2 regions of the Caballeronia sp. LjRoot34 genome follow, and region 1 is predicted to be linked to the other one. Evidence: riboswitches for the same ligand, from Rfam matches in the RefSeq annotation. Region 1 holds a riboswitch; the other holds the start of a gene.

Region 1 (6,315 bases):
GGATAATCTGCTGCGCTTCGGTATAAGCCTTGGTCCGCTTGCCTATATCCGCGGTCGCCTTGCCTTCATCGATCAACCGGTCCAGCGTTGGATCGCAGAAGCGCGCGAAGTTGATGCCCGAGCGCACTGCGGCGCAGCTAAATAGCGGCGATAGATAGTTATCCGGATCACCGTTGTCGCCGGCCCAGCCCATGAACAACATGTCGTGCTGACCCTGCTTCGCTTCCTTGATCAGCTCACCCCATTCGATTATTTTCACCTGTGCCTTCACGCCGATCTTCGCCAGATCCGCCTGCAGCAACTCGGCGCCCACCTTCGGATTCGGGTTCAGCACGCTGCCGTTCGGACGCACCCAGATTGTCGTGTCGAAACCGTTTGGGAAGCCTGCGTCGGCGAGCAGCTTCTTCGCGCGATCGACTGAATACGGATACGGCGTGATCTGCTTGTCATAGCTCCACGTATTCGGCGGGTACGGATTCACAGCGGGCGTGGCCGTGTTTTCGAAGACGGTCTTCAGGTACGTCGTACGATCAAAGGCGATGTTCAACGCCTGACGCACCTTGGGGTTATCGAGCGGCTTTTTCTGCGTGTTCAATGCGACGAACGCCGTCATGAACGCCGGCGTCTCGACCACTTTCAATGAACTGTCCTTCTGCGCGTCGAGCACGTCCTGCGGCTTCGGCGACAACGCGATCTGGCATTCACCCGCCTTGATTTTCTGCGCGCGCACGGAGGCGTCGGGCGTGATGGCGTAGATCAGCCGGTCCACTTTAGGCTTCGCTCCCCAGTACGTCGGGTTCACGTCGTAACGGATCACGGCGTCTTTCGTGTAGCTCTTCAGCACGAACGGACCGGTGCCGATCGGCTTCGCGTTCAGGTCGGTTTCGTGGCCGGCCTTGAGCAACTGGCTGGCGTATTCGGCCGAATAGATCGATGCAAAGCCCATGGTGAGGATGGGCACGAAGGTCGCGTTCGGCGTGTTGAGCTCGAACTTGACCGTGTTGTCATCGACTTTGGAGACGGACTTGATCAGCTTGACCAGGCCCATGGATTGCGCGTGCGGGAAGCCGCTCGCACCCGCCACCTTGTGCCACGGATTGCTGTCGGAGAGCATGCGGTCGAACGAGAACACCACGTCGTCGGCGCTCAGTTTTCTCGACGGCGTGAAGTAGTCCGTAGTCTGGAACGCCACGTTCGGCCGCAGATGAAACGTGTAGGTCAGGCCGTCGGGACTCACGTCCCATTTCACGGCGAGCGCGGGCGTGACCTTTTTCGCGACTTCATCGTAGGAGACTAGCGTGTTGAAGATCACATCCGCCGATGCGTTGGTCGTCACCAGCGAATTGAATTGCACGACGTCGAAGCCATCCGGGCTCGACTCGGTGCACACAGTGAGCGGTTTCGCGATCGCGAGCACCGGCGCGATGGCCAGTACAGCGGCTGCGAGCATTCTGAAGCGCATGAGATCTCCCGTTACGAACGTGGTCGTCAGTGTTAGTTAGTCAGTCAGACGTTTCTTGTTTGGCAGTTGCAGCTTATTGTACGGTGGGCTTCGTCGGACGCGCCCGTGCAACGAATGGGCCTGCGGGGCCGTAGCTTACTGAACCGTTATTTCCGCTACAACGACCGATTCGGGATATGCATATGGGCCTGTGACAGTTTTTTGAACATCCCGGCGGCCGGTTGCCTAATCCACCGACGCACGCTAAACTCGTGGCCGTCTTTGGGGAGTAGCCTTCCTTCCGCAATGGGAGGAGGACGCGTCAACATACTCGGCTTGTTAGCCGTGGCGCGTTCGACCGGTCAGGTTTGGCGAGACCATGGGTGCATCTTGTCGTTCACGGTCGGACGGCGCGGGATTGCACCCTGGTTCGCTGACGTCCGACCGTGAAATCATCGTGTCTCCAAAACAAAAACACCCTACATCCGCCCCAGGCCATATCTCGAGTTCGCCGGTTTCTCCGCCGTTGTTCTGCCACTCCCATTGCGTCACCTGCTCGCCGGCTTCATCGCGAGGTGCCGCATGACGCTGCTTTTCCTGCAACTCGCGCTGATGCTCGTGGTGATCCTGGCGGCATCGGAACTCTTCACCAACGCGCTCGAACATCTCGGCGAAAAGCTCGGCATCTCCGAAGGGGTCACCGGTTCGCTGTTCGCGGCTATCGGCACGGCGCTGCCGGAAACCACCGTGCCAATCATCGCATTGATGGGCGGCACGGCCAGCCGCGCGGTGAACGAGGAAATCGGCGTGGGCGCGATCCTCGGCGCACCATTGATGCTGGCGACCTTGTCGACGTGCCTGATGGCCGTCGCCGTGCTCAAGACGCGGGGCCTCAAAGGGATCGTTGCGCCCGAACATAGCGGCTTCACCCGCGATCTCAACTTTTTCCTCTGTGCTTTCCTGATCGCGGCGGCCGCCATGTTCGTGCCGCATCACGCATGGCAAGTGCGCGCGCTGTTTGCCGCGGGACTGGTCGGCGTGTATGTCACGTATGTGGTGACGACGTTCCGTGCGTCCGCCAGTCTTGTCGAAAAGGGCCACGGCACCGAGGCGCCCGAGCGGCTGCTGATCTCGCGCTTCGGGTTGCCTACCTCGCTTGCGAGCATCGTCTTGCAGATGATTCTGGGCGTGGTGTTGCTGGTTGGCGGTGCGAAAGGTTTTATCGCCGGCGTGGAAGGGGTCTCGCGAGTGCTGGGGATATCGGCGTTGCTGCTCTCGCTGATCATCATTCCGATCGCAACCGAACTGCCCGAGAAGGTCAACAGCATCATCTGGGCGCGGCGCGGCAAGGATACGCTGGCGTTCGGCAACATCACCGGCGCAATGGTGTTCCAGGGGACGCTGCTGCCGGGTATCGGCATCATGCTGACGCCGTGGGAGCCGCGTGTGGAGGTGATGACGGGCGTTTTTATCACGCTCGCGGCGGCTGCGTGGCTGCGTTTCAACGCGAAGAAGGGCGGGGTCGTGCTGTGGGCGCTGCTGGTGAACGGCGGGCTTTATGCGCTGTATCTGGCGCTGACGCTGGGGCGCTAGCCCATAAGAAAACACCCCGGAAGCACGCAGGCGCCCGGGGTGTTGAAGTAGCCAAAAGCGCTAAGCGCGTGGTTTTTGTTGTTGTCTTTTCAGAGTCAGAGGAAGGTTAAGGTGGCGTACCGGCCTCGGCCTTCCTCTCCCCATCAGAACCTGGCGGCCTGGTGATACTTGCTGGCCGCCTTGACCTTGTTCATCGCCGAACTGTATTCGATCTGCAATTCCGATTGCGTTGTCTTCGCGTCGGCGGCAATGGCGGCATCGATTGCCTGGATCCGCTTGATCACGTCCATGGCCGTGGCGTCCTGTTCCGGCGTCAACTCCATGAAAAGCGGTGTCCGCTCCTCGGTCAGGCTGGCCGCTTCCTGCCAGTCCGCCATGGCTGCCGCATGCTGGATCGCGAGCGTCAACTCAAGCAGGCGGTCGATCAGACTGTTCTGTTCCATGTCGATTTATCCTTGCCCCAATCAGCTGTTGTTGGCCGATGCCAGCGCACCCGCGCTATCGGCGCCGCCGAACAGTTGCGTCAGGTATTGCGAGTTGTTGTTCATCGTCGCCATCAGCGTATTGAGCGCCGTGAACTGCGCCTGGTACTGGCTGGTGAGCTGCGCCGTATAGGCGGTCAAGGTGGTTTGCTGCGTCGCGATGCTCGCAAGGTCCGTGTTTACCGCTGCCTGGCTGTTCGAAATCAGGCCGCCCGTGGCCAGAAACGAGTTCAGGCTGGTCGTCATCTGTGCGGCCACGCCGGTCGTCTGATTGAATAGAGCCGCAACCCCGGACGGGTTGCTTTGGAGCGCGGCGGCGAGCTTGGTGGAATCGATCACCAGTGAGCCCGCTGGCTGCGTCGCGGTGGCTTGCCCCTGTAGCGTGATCCCGATCGCTCCCAGGGAGATGGTCGAATTGCCGTTCGGCACGCCGCTGTCGATAATGCCCGCCAGCGTGTTCTGGATGGTGGTAAGCATCGGGTTGGTGGCCAACGCGCCGCCTTGCGTGCTTGCTGCCGCCGAGTTGTCGTTGCCCACCTGGCCGTAGGTGGTGACAAGCGTGTTGTAGAGACTGACGAAGCTGTTGATCGCGGTGGATGCCGACGACGTGTTTTGTGCCACGGTCAGCGTCTGCGGGGTGCCGGGCGGCGTACCGATTGCGGCAGCGGTCAGGTTCAGCGTGACCCCCTGGAGTGCCGTGGTCACCGTGTTGCTGGAACTGGTCGCTGCTGTCCCGTCGATCGAGAACGCGGCATCTTGTGCGGACGCGGTTTGCGTCCACGCGCCGGCGCTCGTGTTCACCGCCGACGTGAAGGTCGATGCAGCCCCGCTGGTGCCGGGCGTGGACGTGACGCCGAGGCTGGACAGGCCGGCATCGCCCGCCACGCCGGTTACTGCAACATTGATCGTGTTCGATGCCCCCGTGGCCGTCGATCGCAGGACCAGATGCGCGCCGTCCGTGCCGGTGACGACCGTGGCCGTGACGCCGGGATTGTTTGCCGAGGAGTTGATGGCGCTGGCAATGCCGCTCACCGTGTTGTCCGTCGACGTGATGGCGACGCTCATCGACTTGCCGCCGACCGAGATATTCATCGTGCCGGTGCCGAGCGCCGTCGTGCTGCCGAACGCGGCCGACGAGAGTGTTTGCGCGCTGGCAATTTGCGTGACCGCGACAGAATAGGAGCCTGCCGACGCGGTGGTGTCGGCGGTTGCCGTCAGTCCGGTACCGTCCGCCGTCGCCGTGAACTGGCCCAGGGCGCTGCCGTTGGATAGCGAAGCAATGCCGGCCTGCAACGCGCCGAGCGCCGCCTGCAACGCGCCGATGGCCGAAAGTTGGGTGTTGTCGTTCGTCTGTTGTGCGGAGAGCGTGCCGGTTTGGCCTGCCACCTTTGCATTGACGAGGCTCGTGACCAGCGACGAGACATCCAGCGACGAATTGCCCGTGGAACCGCTGATGATGGATTGCGCGGCGGCCGCTTCGGCTGCGGCGGACGCCGCGGCGGTGGCGGCTGCTGTGGCCGCGGCCGAGCCGGCCGAGCTGGAGGCGCTGGGAATCGTCGACATTGAGATGCTCCGTACGTCGGTTTTGCTTTCGAGCCTGAATGATAAACGTTTGTAAAACGTGTAGGGGAGGCTGGCCTCCCCGGAAAACGGATTGGGCAGACGCGTCTTGCGACGCGCCTGCCGTTACTACTTAAGGCTATTACTGGAGAAGCTTCAGAACTTGCTGCGGCAACGAGTTAGCTTGCGCCAGCACCGAGATACCGGCTTGTTGCAGCACTTGAGCCTTGCTCAGGTTGGCCGTTTCCTGTGCGAAGTCGGCGTCCGTGATTTGCGACTGAGCACCGGACAAGTCGGTCGACTGCGATTGCTGCGCCGCGGACAGCGACGTGAAACGGTTTTGAGCCGCACCCAGGGTTGCCTGGATGTTGTTGACCGTTTGCAAGGCGTTATCGATCGACTCCATTGCAGCGTTCGCGCCGTCCGTCGTGCTGACGTTGATGTTGGCAACCGTCGGGGGGGCATTGTTAGAATTTACCGCCGAGATCCCTGCAACTGCGGCGCTCGGGTTCGGACCGCCGGAGAAGCCCGCGACAGTCGTCAACGGACCAGCAGCCTTGAACGCCAAAGTGCCGGGCGCTGTCGTACTTCCCGTAGTTACGGTGAACAGAGCTGCGATGGCAGGCGCGCCGAGTGCGGCCCCGTTTTGGTCGGTGAACGAGAAGTTGCCTGTCCCATCGGTCTTGACAGTGACCGATGTGATAGACGCACCGGTCGTGACTGCTGCGCCGTTCGCGTCTAAACTCAGCCCGGTAACGGTTCCAAGCGTAAAACCTGCAGAAGCTGCATTGCCCGCGGTGTTCGCGGCGTTCAGGGCCGTCAGCGCGGTACCTGCAGCGGTCAGTGCGGCAGCCTGCGTTGCAGCACCCGAAAGGGCGCCTTGCGGGACGAGGGTCAACGATGTGCCGGTACCGGTGGTACCAGTGAGCGGACCGAACAGAGCGGTGGAAACTGAGCCAGACAGTGTCTGGTTGTTCTGGTCGGTGAACGTGAAGCCGCCCTTACCGTCTGCGAGAACGTTAATCGTCGTGATCGCCGGCGTCGCCCCTGCGGCAGCTGCGGCGCCAGTGCTATCCAGAGACAGACCGGAGAGCGAGCCCAGCGTTGCGCCTGATGCCGGAAGTCCCGTACCGAGTTGCGCTGCGGACACGCCATTGCTCAGATTCAGGCTGATCGTTTGACCAACGTTCGCGCCGATCTGGAAGCTGACATTACCCGCAGAGCCGTCCAGCACGTTCT
Region 2 (6,315 bases), on a different contig from region 1:
GCGTGGTTATTACGTCTTTAAGACTTCATTCTTCGCACCGGGAGCAATACGCGGGCAATGTATGCGTAAGCATAATGAAACGAATTACCGGCTGAAGTCGGCGTTGCTCCCGACTTAAAGGGAATGTCGACTATGCTGCTTTTCACTGAGTTGAACCCCAGCTCGCTGCCGGCGATCTCTTAGTGGGTACACGCGTAGAACTGCCGCTCGTCGGATGAAACCAATCGGCGTATGGTGGAGTAACCCGTGGAGCACGCAATAAGGACACGCGTAAGGAAAAGGCGAGACACGGCCCACGCCGCAATCAACCGAAGGAGGCGACCATGAACATCGCGAATTCGTCCGCCGCGCCGCTCGATGCAAGCGCCGGTTTGCCGCGTTATTCATCCGCGCAGATCGCTCTGCACTGGGTAATCGGGTTGGCGATCATCGTCATGCTCGGTATTGGTCTCTACATGGCCGGGCTGCCGAAAGGCCTCGCTTTCAAGTCGAGCCTGACCAACTTCCACAAGTCGCTTGGGATGACCGTCTTCCTGCTTGTGCTGATTCGCATCGTGGTTCGCCTGGTTGCAGGCCGGCCTCCGCTTCCCCCGATGCCAGCATGGCAACGCGTCGCCGCGAGCATGACGCAAGGTCTTTTATACGTGGCGATGATCGTCATGCCGCTGACCGGTTATCTCGGCTCATCATTCAACAAGTTCAGCACGCGTTTCTGGGGCGTCCCGCTGCCAATGTGGGCCTGGGACGACCCTGGCTTGCGAAAGATTTTTTTCACGGTGCATATGGTCAGTGCCTGGGTGTTGATCGCACTGATCGTTCTGCATGTGGCCGGTGCGCTCAAACATCAGTTGATGGACCGCGACCGGCTGATGGAAAGGATGCTGCCATGACGAGGCCCGACAGATCCTTGAGTGACGGACACAGCAAGGGTCCCGTCGGATGAAAATCGAAGTGCTTGGTTCGTCTAAACTATTTTGTAACCCTTATTAATTTGCAAAAAGCTCTGCCATGAACAGTCCCCTGGTTTCGACGCGCGTCCTGGCATCGGCACTCGCTGCGCGACTGCCGGCACAGACCGCCGGACGTCCCCTCTAAGCGAGGCATTGAACGCGGTCGCGACAAGAATCTCCACGCACAAGAAGGAGCACCTTGCCTCAGCCAACCACAATCCGCTACTTCAACTCATATATCCAAGGTGCTCGGCCAGGATCACCGACCCGATAACAACAAGAATGAGCCCGCCCGCAATCTCCGCGCGCTGCCCCACGGCCTTGCCCAGAAAACGCCCGACCATCACGCCCAGGGTCACCATGATCAGCGTCGCCAATCCGATAGTCGCGGCGGTCGACAAGATATTCACATCGATAAAAGCGAGTCCCGCTCCCACCGCCATCGCGTCGATACTCGTGGCGAACCCGGTGAGCGCCAGCAGCCAGAAACCGTGACTGTTGGGCTTCTCGACGTCCGGCGTGGGCGCGCGCAGGCCGGACGTGATCATACGTACGCCGAGCACGAGCAGCAGGCTGAACGCGATCCAGTGATCCCATGAGGCGACATACGGAGCGGCGGTCTTGCCGAGCGCCCAGCCAACCAGCGGCGTGATGGCTTCAATCACACCGAAGATCAGGCCGGTACGAAGCGCCTCGCGAATCCGCGGACGATGCAGTGTGGCGCCCTTGCCGACCGCAGCGGCGAAGGCGTCCGTCGACATGGCGAAGGCGAGCAGGAGAGTAGAAGCAATATTCATGGGGATGTCAGGATGTCGTTATGGCATTCGGGTCGGGCGAGAACATGCGATGCAGCGGCGAGCCCGACCGGTCTCGCCGCTGCATCGATGGTCTTGCCAACCCAAAAACTAACGGCTGCTCATGCCACGGTTCGATCGAACCAAGCGTGTTGACATGAGCGCTTCCAGCGAGTGGAAGCCGGCTACTCCCCAAAGACGGACGGAGGCTACCATGTCCGAAATGAATTTGTAAGCTTTCCCCGGCGAGATGAAGGGACACTCCCGGGCCGCTTCCCTCATGCCTGTTGAGACGGATCAAGGCTCCGCACCGGTCCACACCGCGGACCAACCCAGATAATTTTGCCGGTCGGCAAAGCGGTCGCCAAAGTCCAGGCCAATACAATGCGGCCGGCCAAGAATGGCAAGTCTCCCGATCGAACCGCTGGGCAATACCAATCGCCGAAAGCGTCCAGACCCGCTCCCGCAATAGCAAACACATGATTTGCAAGGATTTTTCTCGTCGGTATAATGCGACCTTCCTTTCCAAGGCCACTTCCCCATGAGCAGACTCCTTTGGCTTGCTGCGCTGACGTTCGGCGCGATGCTAGGACCGGTGCAGGGCGCGGTGGCTCAGGAACGTGCCCCGGAAGCCGCCCCGCAAGACGCAGCAGCCAGCGACGCCACCGCCGAAGCCACTCATCAGGTCTCCCGCCTGATCTCCCAGAAGTTCGGCGTGGCGCGCGCAAAAGCGGAGCAGATTTCAGCCGCGGTCATGTCAGCCGCATCGAAATACTCGCTCCCTCCCGCCCTCCTCCTCGCCATCATCTCCGTTGAATCCCGCTTCAAGGAAAAAGCCCGAGGCGCCAATGGCGCAACCGGGCTGATGCAGGTCGTGCCGGCCGCTCACAGGCAACTCGTGCGCAACATCGACTTGACGGAAGCAACCGCGAATATTGAAGCGGGATCGGCGATTCTTCACGGTTATGTCCAGTCCGCTCGCGGCGATGTGGGCGCAGCCCTGAAGAGCTACGGCGGTTCGAAAGCCTACGCGGAAAAGATCAGCCTGCGAGCCAAGGCGTTCGCTCCTCAATTCGGCTCCGATGCCGATGCCAACAGCAACACCGGAACGACCGGCGACTGACTCTCGGCTTTAGCGCTCTGAAGTAACGTAACCACCACCGATCAACTCCCTCTCATTGCACGGCGCGAAGCGATCCTTGCTGATCTGGCAAAGGGCCGCCCTCACCTCCCATGGGCCTCGATGAGGGAAACAATAATCCCATTGCCGCCGTCCCTGTCCAACGAGGGATGTCTCGGACTACTCAGCGATTTTTTCACACGCGAATACCGCGTCGATGAGTTAGCGCAGCACCAGTTCCCGCAGTTCGTCGATATTGAACGGCTTCGCAAGAATGGTCACCCCCGTGTGGCGTGCGCGTTCGAATTCGTCGGCATAACCGGTCATCAATACAATCCGTTGCAAGGGCCAGGTGCCGCGCACTTTCTCAGCCAGGTCGATGCCGTTTAACCGGCCAGGCATTTGTATATCCGACAACACCAGGTCGAAGCGGCTGCCTTCGCTGAGCAGGTCGAAGGCTTTGTCGGCGGTGAGTTCGTGGCGCACATCGCAGCCAAAGGTGGCGAGCACCGCCGCCACGCCCGCCGCAACTTCCTCGTTGTCTTCCACCAGCAAGATCGAACCCGGATGCAGCCGCGCAGGCGCAGCCTTGTCCGGCGAATCCAGCGTACCTGGCGAATCCGCCGGGTACGCCGCGTCGTCCGGCGCACTCACCGGCGCGGCGGATGGAGCGTGGTATCGGGGCAGATAAATCCGCACGGTCGTGCCGCGTCCCGGCACGCTGTCAAGGCGCGCGGTACCACCCGCCTGCTCGCATGCCGCCAGCACTTGCGCCAACCCCAGGCCCGTGCCCGAGCCGCTGAGCTTGGTCGTGAACAGCGGCTCGAATGCACGCCGTGCGGTCGTTTCGGGCATGCCCTCGCCGCTGTCGGTGAAGGCGAGCAGCGCATATTCGCCGTCGGGCAAAACGTTGTCGGCGGTCACGCGAACATTCTGGCTGCGGATGACAAAACGGCCGCCGTGGGGCATCGCATCGCGGGCATTCACAACAATGTTGATGATCGCGAACTCGAGTTCGGTAGCGTCCGCGCGAACCTGCCACATGTCCGGCGGCACGTGCACTTTCACCTGGACCTTCTCCCCCGCCGCCGTTTCGATCAGCCCGGCCGCCGCGGGCAGCCAGACAGCGAGGTCGATCGGCGCCTGCTTGAGCGGTTGCTTGCGTGCGACGCTGAGCAAGCGTCGTGCGAGCGCTTCGGCACCGGCGGTCGCGCGCTCCACTGCCAGGACTTCCCTTTCAAGCCCATTGAAATTCTTGCGCCGTGCAAGCTCCATATTCGCCGCCACCACCATCAGCAGGTTATTGAAGTCGTGCGCCACGTTGGCCACCAGATTGCCGAGCGCACCCATGCGCCGCAATTGCCGGCTGGATGCCTCGGCCGAAAGCCGCATGGCGACTTCCGCCTGCCAGCGCTCCCATGCAACCTGCTGGGCCCGCAACTGGCGCAGCGAAAACAGCACGAGCAGCCAGACCGCGATGCACGGCGCCGCCGTGATCACCGCGATCAACGTGTAGTACTGCCGCCATTGCGCGAGGATTGCGGAGGCTGGAATGGCGCTTGTCACGTAAAGCGGGTAGTCCCCCACACGACGAAACGCCACCACGCGCTCCACGCCGTCAATACTTGAGCGTATCCGCAAGCGCCCGAACAGTTCGTTGTTGCGCATGGCGCTGGTGAAAGCCGTGTCGTGAGCGTGGGTAATGCCGGCGCGGTTGGGCGGCTCGCGCACGAGAATGCCGCCGTCGCGGCGAAACAGGCCGACGCTCATGCCGGACTCACCATTCGACAAATCGCGATAGAAGCCCGCGAAATAATCGCGTTTGAGCGCGATCGACACGACGCCGCCAAAACGGCCGTCGTTCAGGCTGCGCCCGACGCTGGTCGTGAATACGTCGGCTTGCTGGACGCTGCCGAGGAGCGGCAGGGAAAAATACGGGTCCGGGCGGATGGAGCGAGCAGAGGTAAAGTCCTCGCGATCGGCAATCGACACGGCCGGCACCGGAAAATAGCGGTTGCTGGCGAGCATCTCACCCGTCACGCCGAAAATGGTGATGCCCGCTACTTGGGCGAACGATTCGCCGATCGCGCTCAGGCGGTCGTGGATGGCTTTCTGATTTGCGTGGATCTGGGCGTCGTCGCTATCGGCGAGCATTTCGACAATACGCGTCGAGATTTCGCGGTTGAGGTCGAGCACCTTGACGGCTTGTTCATCGGCGACACGGGCCACGCGATCGGCAATGTCATTGGATTCGATCATGCGGCGCTGGTAATCGTAATAACCGTAGCCAAGCAGGAACACGATCGGAAAAAGGATCGATGCCGCCAGCACGACCAGCAGCATTCGCCGGGTCGCGGCGAAATTGCGTAACGGCAATGGCAAGTCGAGTGCGGCGGAATCCGAAGAGTGCAAAGCGTCAGGGCTCCAAGGTTGGTTCGCTCGCGCCAGGGTTGGTCAGCAACGCGCTCGGGGCGGATCTGCCGGCGCTCAGCGGCCGGCAGAATCCGTCAGCCCGATTCCCCAAGGACCCAGGCGAAACACCCAACCCTGTTACTGCGGCTTTGACATTGTCCCACTACCATTTGGTGATGCAGCGGTCGAGTTGTTATTTGTGCTCGAACTATTCCCCATGTTAGGCGTGGAGCCTGTCCCGGTTCCCATCCCGCCGCCCACTGCGGTGCCTCCCGGCGCACCACTCATTCCCGCGCCGTTGGTGCCGCCGGCATTGGCTCCGCCCACCCCTCCTCCGCCGCCGCCCACGCCTGCACCACCGGCCGACCCGCCACCTGATGAACCACCGCCCGCACCGCCACCGCCACCGCCTGCGCCACCGCCTGCGCCGCCTCCGCCACCCGCCTGCGCATAAACACTGCCCGCACCACCCGACAGGCCCAGTACCAGCGCAGACACCAAAATCTTCTTCGTTACGTGTTTCATTGCAGCCTCCTTGAAATACCGTTGAGTGCGTTGCGCAGGACTGACGTCGCAACGCTCGCTCTCATTCCAGTGCAAGGGGCATGCCGCGCAAGCGGCTGTTCCACGGACGGTAACGCTTGCCTGGCGGGCATTCCGGGGATCGTGGGCCAGCAGTATTTGTGACCTTGGATTGGTTTTTTGACCAGCTTTTGCCCCACACGTCGATTCGCGCGGGGACTCGGCAAAATAAAAAACCGGGCTTGGCGGCCCGGTTTTATCATCTCGAGTGGTTCGGTTTTACCAGCCTTGTTGCTGGTAATAACCCTGCTGCGGCGGCGGTCCGCACGGTACATAAGCACGGCGGTAATTATCGAAGCAGTATCCCGGCGGCGGGCCAGGTTGCGCGTAGGCCGGCTGTGCATAGACGGGTTGCGCATAGACCGGCTGATACACCGGCTGTGCATAGACAGGTTGTGCGTACGTCGGCTGAGCCACAGCGGCCCCCACCACCGCGCCAATCACCGCGCCGCCCAGC

What was found. Region 1 has a riboswitch for manganese ahead of ACSQ36_RS00805 (sodium:calcium antiporter). Riboswitches for the same ligand answer to the same signal wherever they lie in the genome.
Region 2: another riboswitch for manganese. It lies ahead of mntP (manganese efflux pump MntP); the one in region 1 lies ahead of ACSQ36_RS00805 (sodium:calcium antiporter).

What each region holds. Positions count from the first base shown of each region.
Region 1 is NZ_CAXUSB020000001.1:176,786-183,100, forward strand. It holds gene ACSQ36_RS00800 (ABC transporter substrate-binding protein) at 1-1,462, opposite strand, end outside; yybP-ykoY riboswitch at 1,710-1,887, shown strand; gene ACSQ36_RS00805 (sodium:calcium antiporter) at 2,024-3,034, shown strand; gene fliT (flagellar protein FliT) at 3,178-3,477, opposite strand; gene fliD (flagellar filament capping protein FliD) at 3,499-5,079, opposite strand; gene ACSQ36_RS00820 (flagellin) at 5,219-6,315, opposite strand, start outside.
Region 2 is NZ_CAXUSB020000002.1:2,463,587-2,469,901, forward strand. It holds gene ACSQ36_RS30555 (cytochrome b) at 324-890, shown strand; gene mntP (manganese efflux pump MntP) at 1,178-1,747, opposite strand; yybP-ykoY riboswitch at 1,773-1,950, opposite strand; gene ACSQ36_RS30565 (transglycosylase SLT domain-containing protein) at 2,286-2,867, shown strand; gene ACSQ36_RS30570 (ATP-binding protein) at 3,087-5,276, opposite strand; gene ACSQ36_RS30575 (hypothetical protein) at 5,415-5,801, opposite strand; gene ACSQ36_RS30580 (hypothetical protein) at 6,078-6,315, opposite strand, start outside.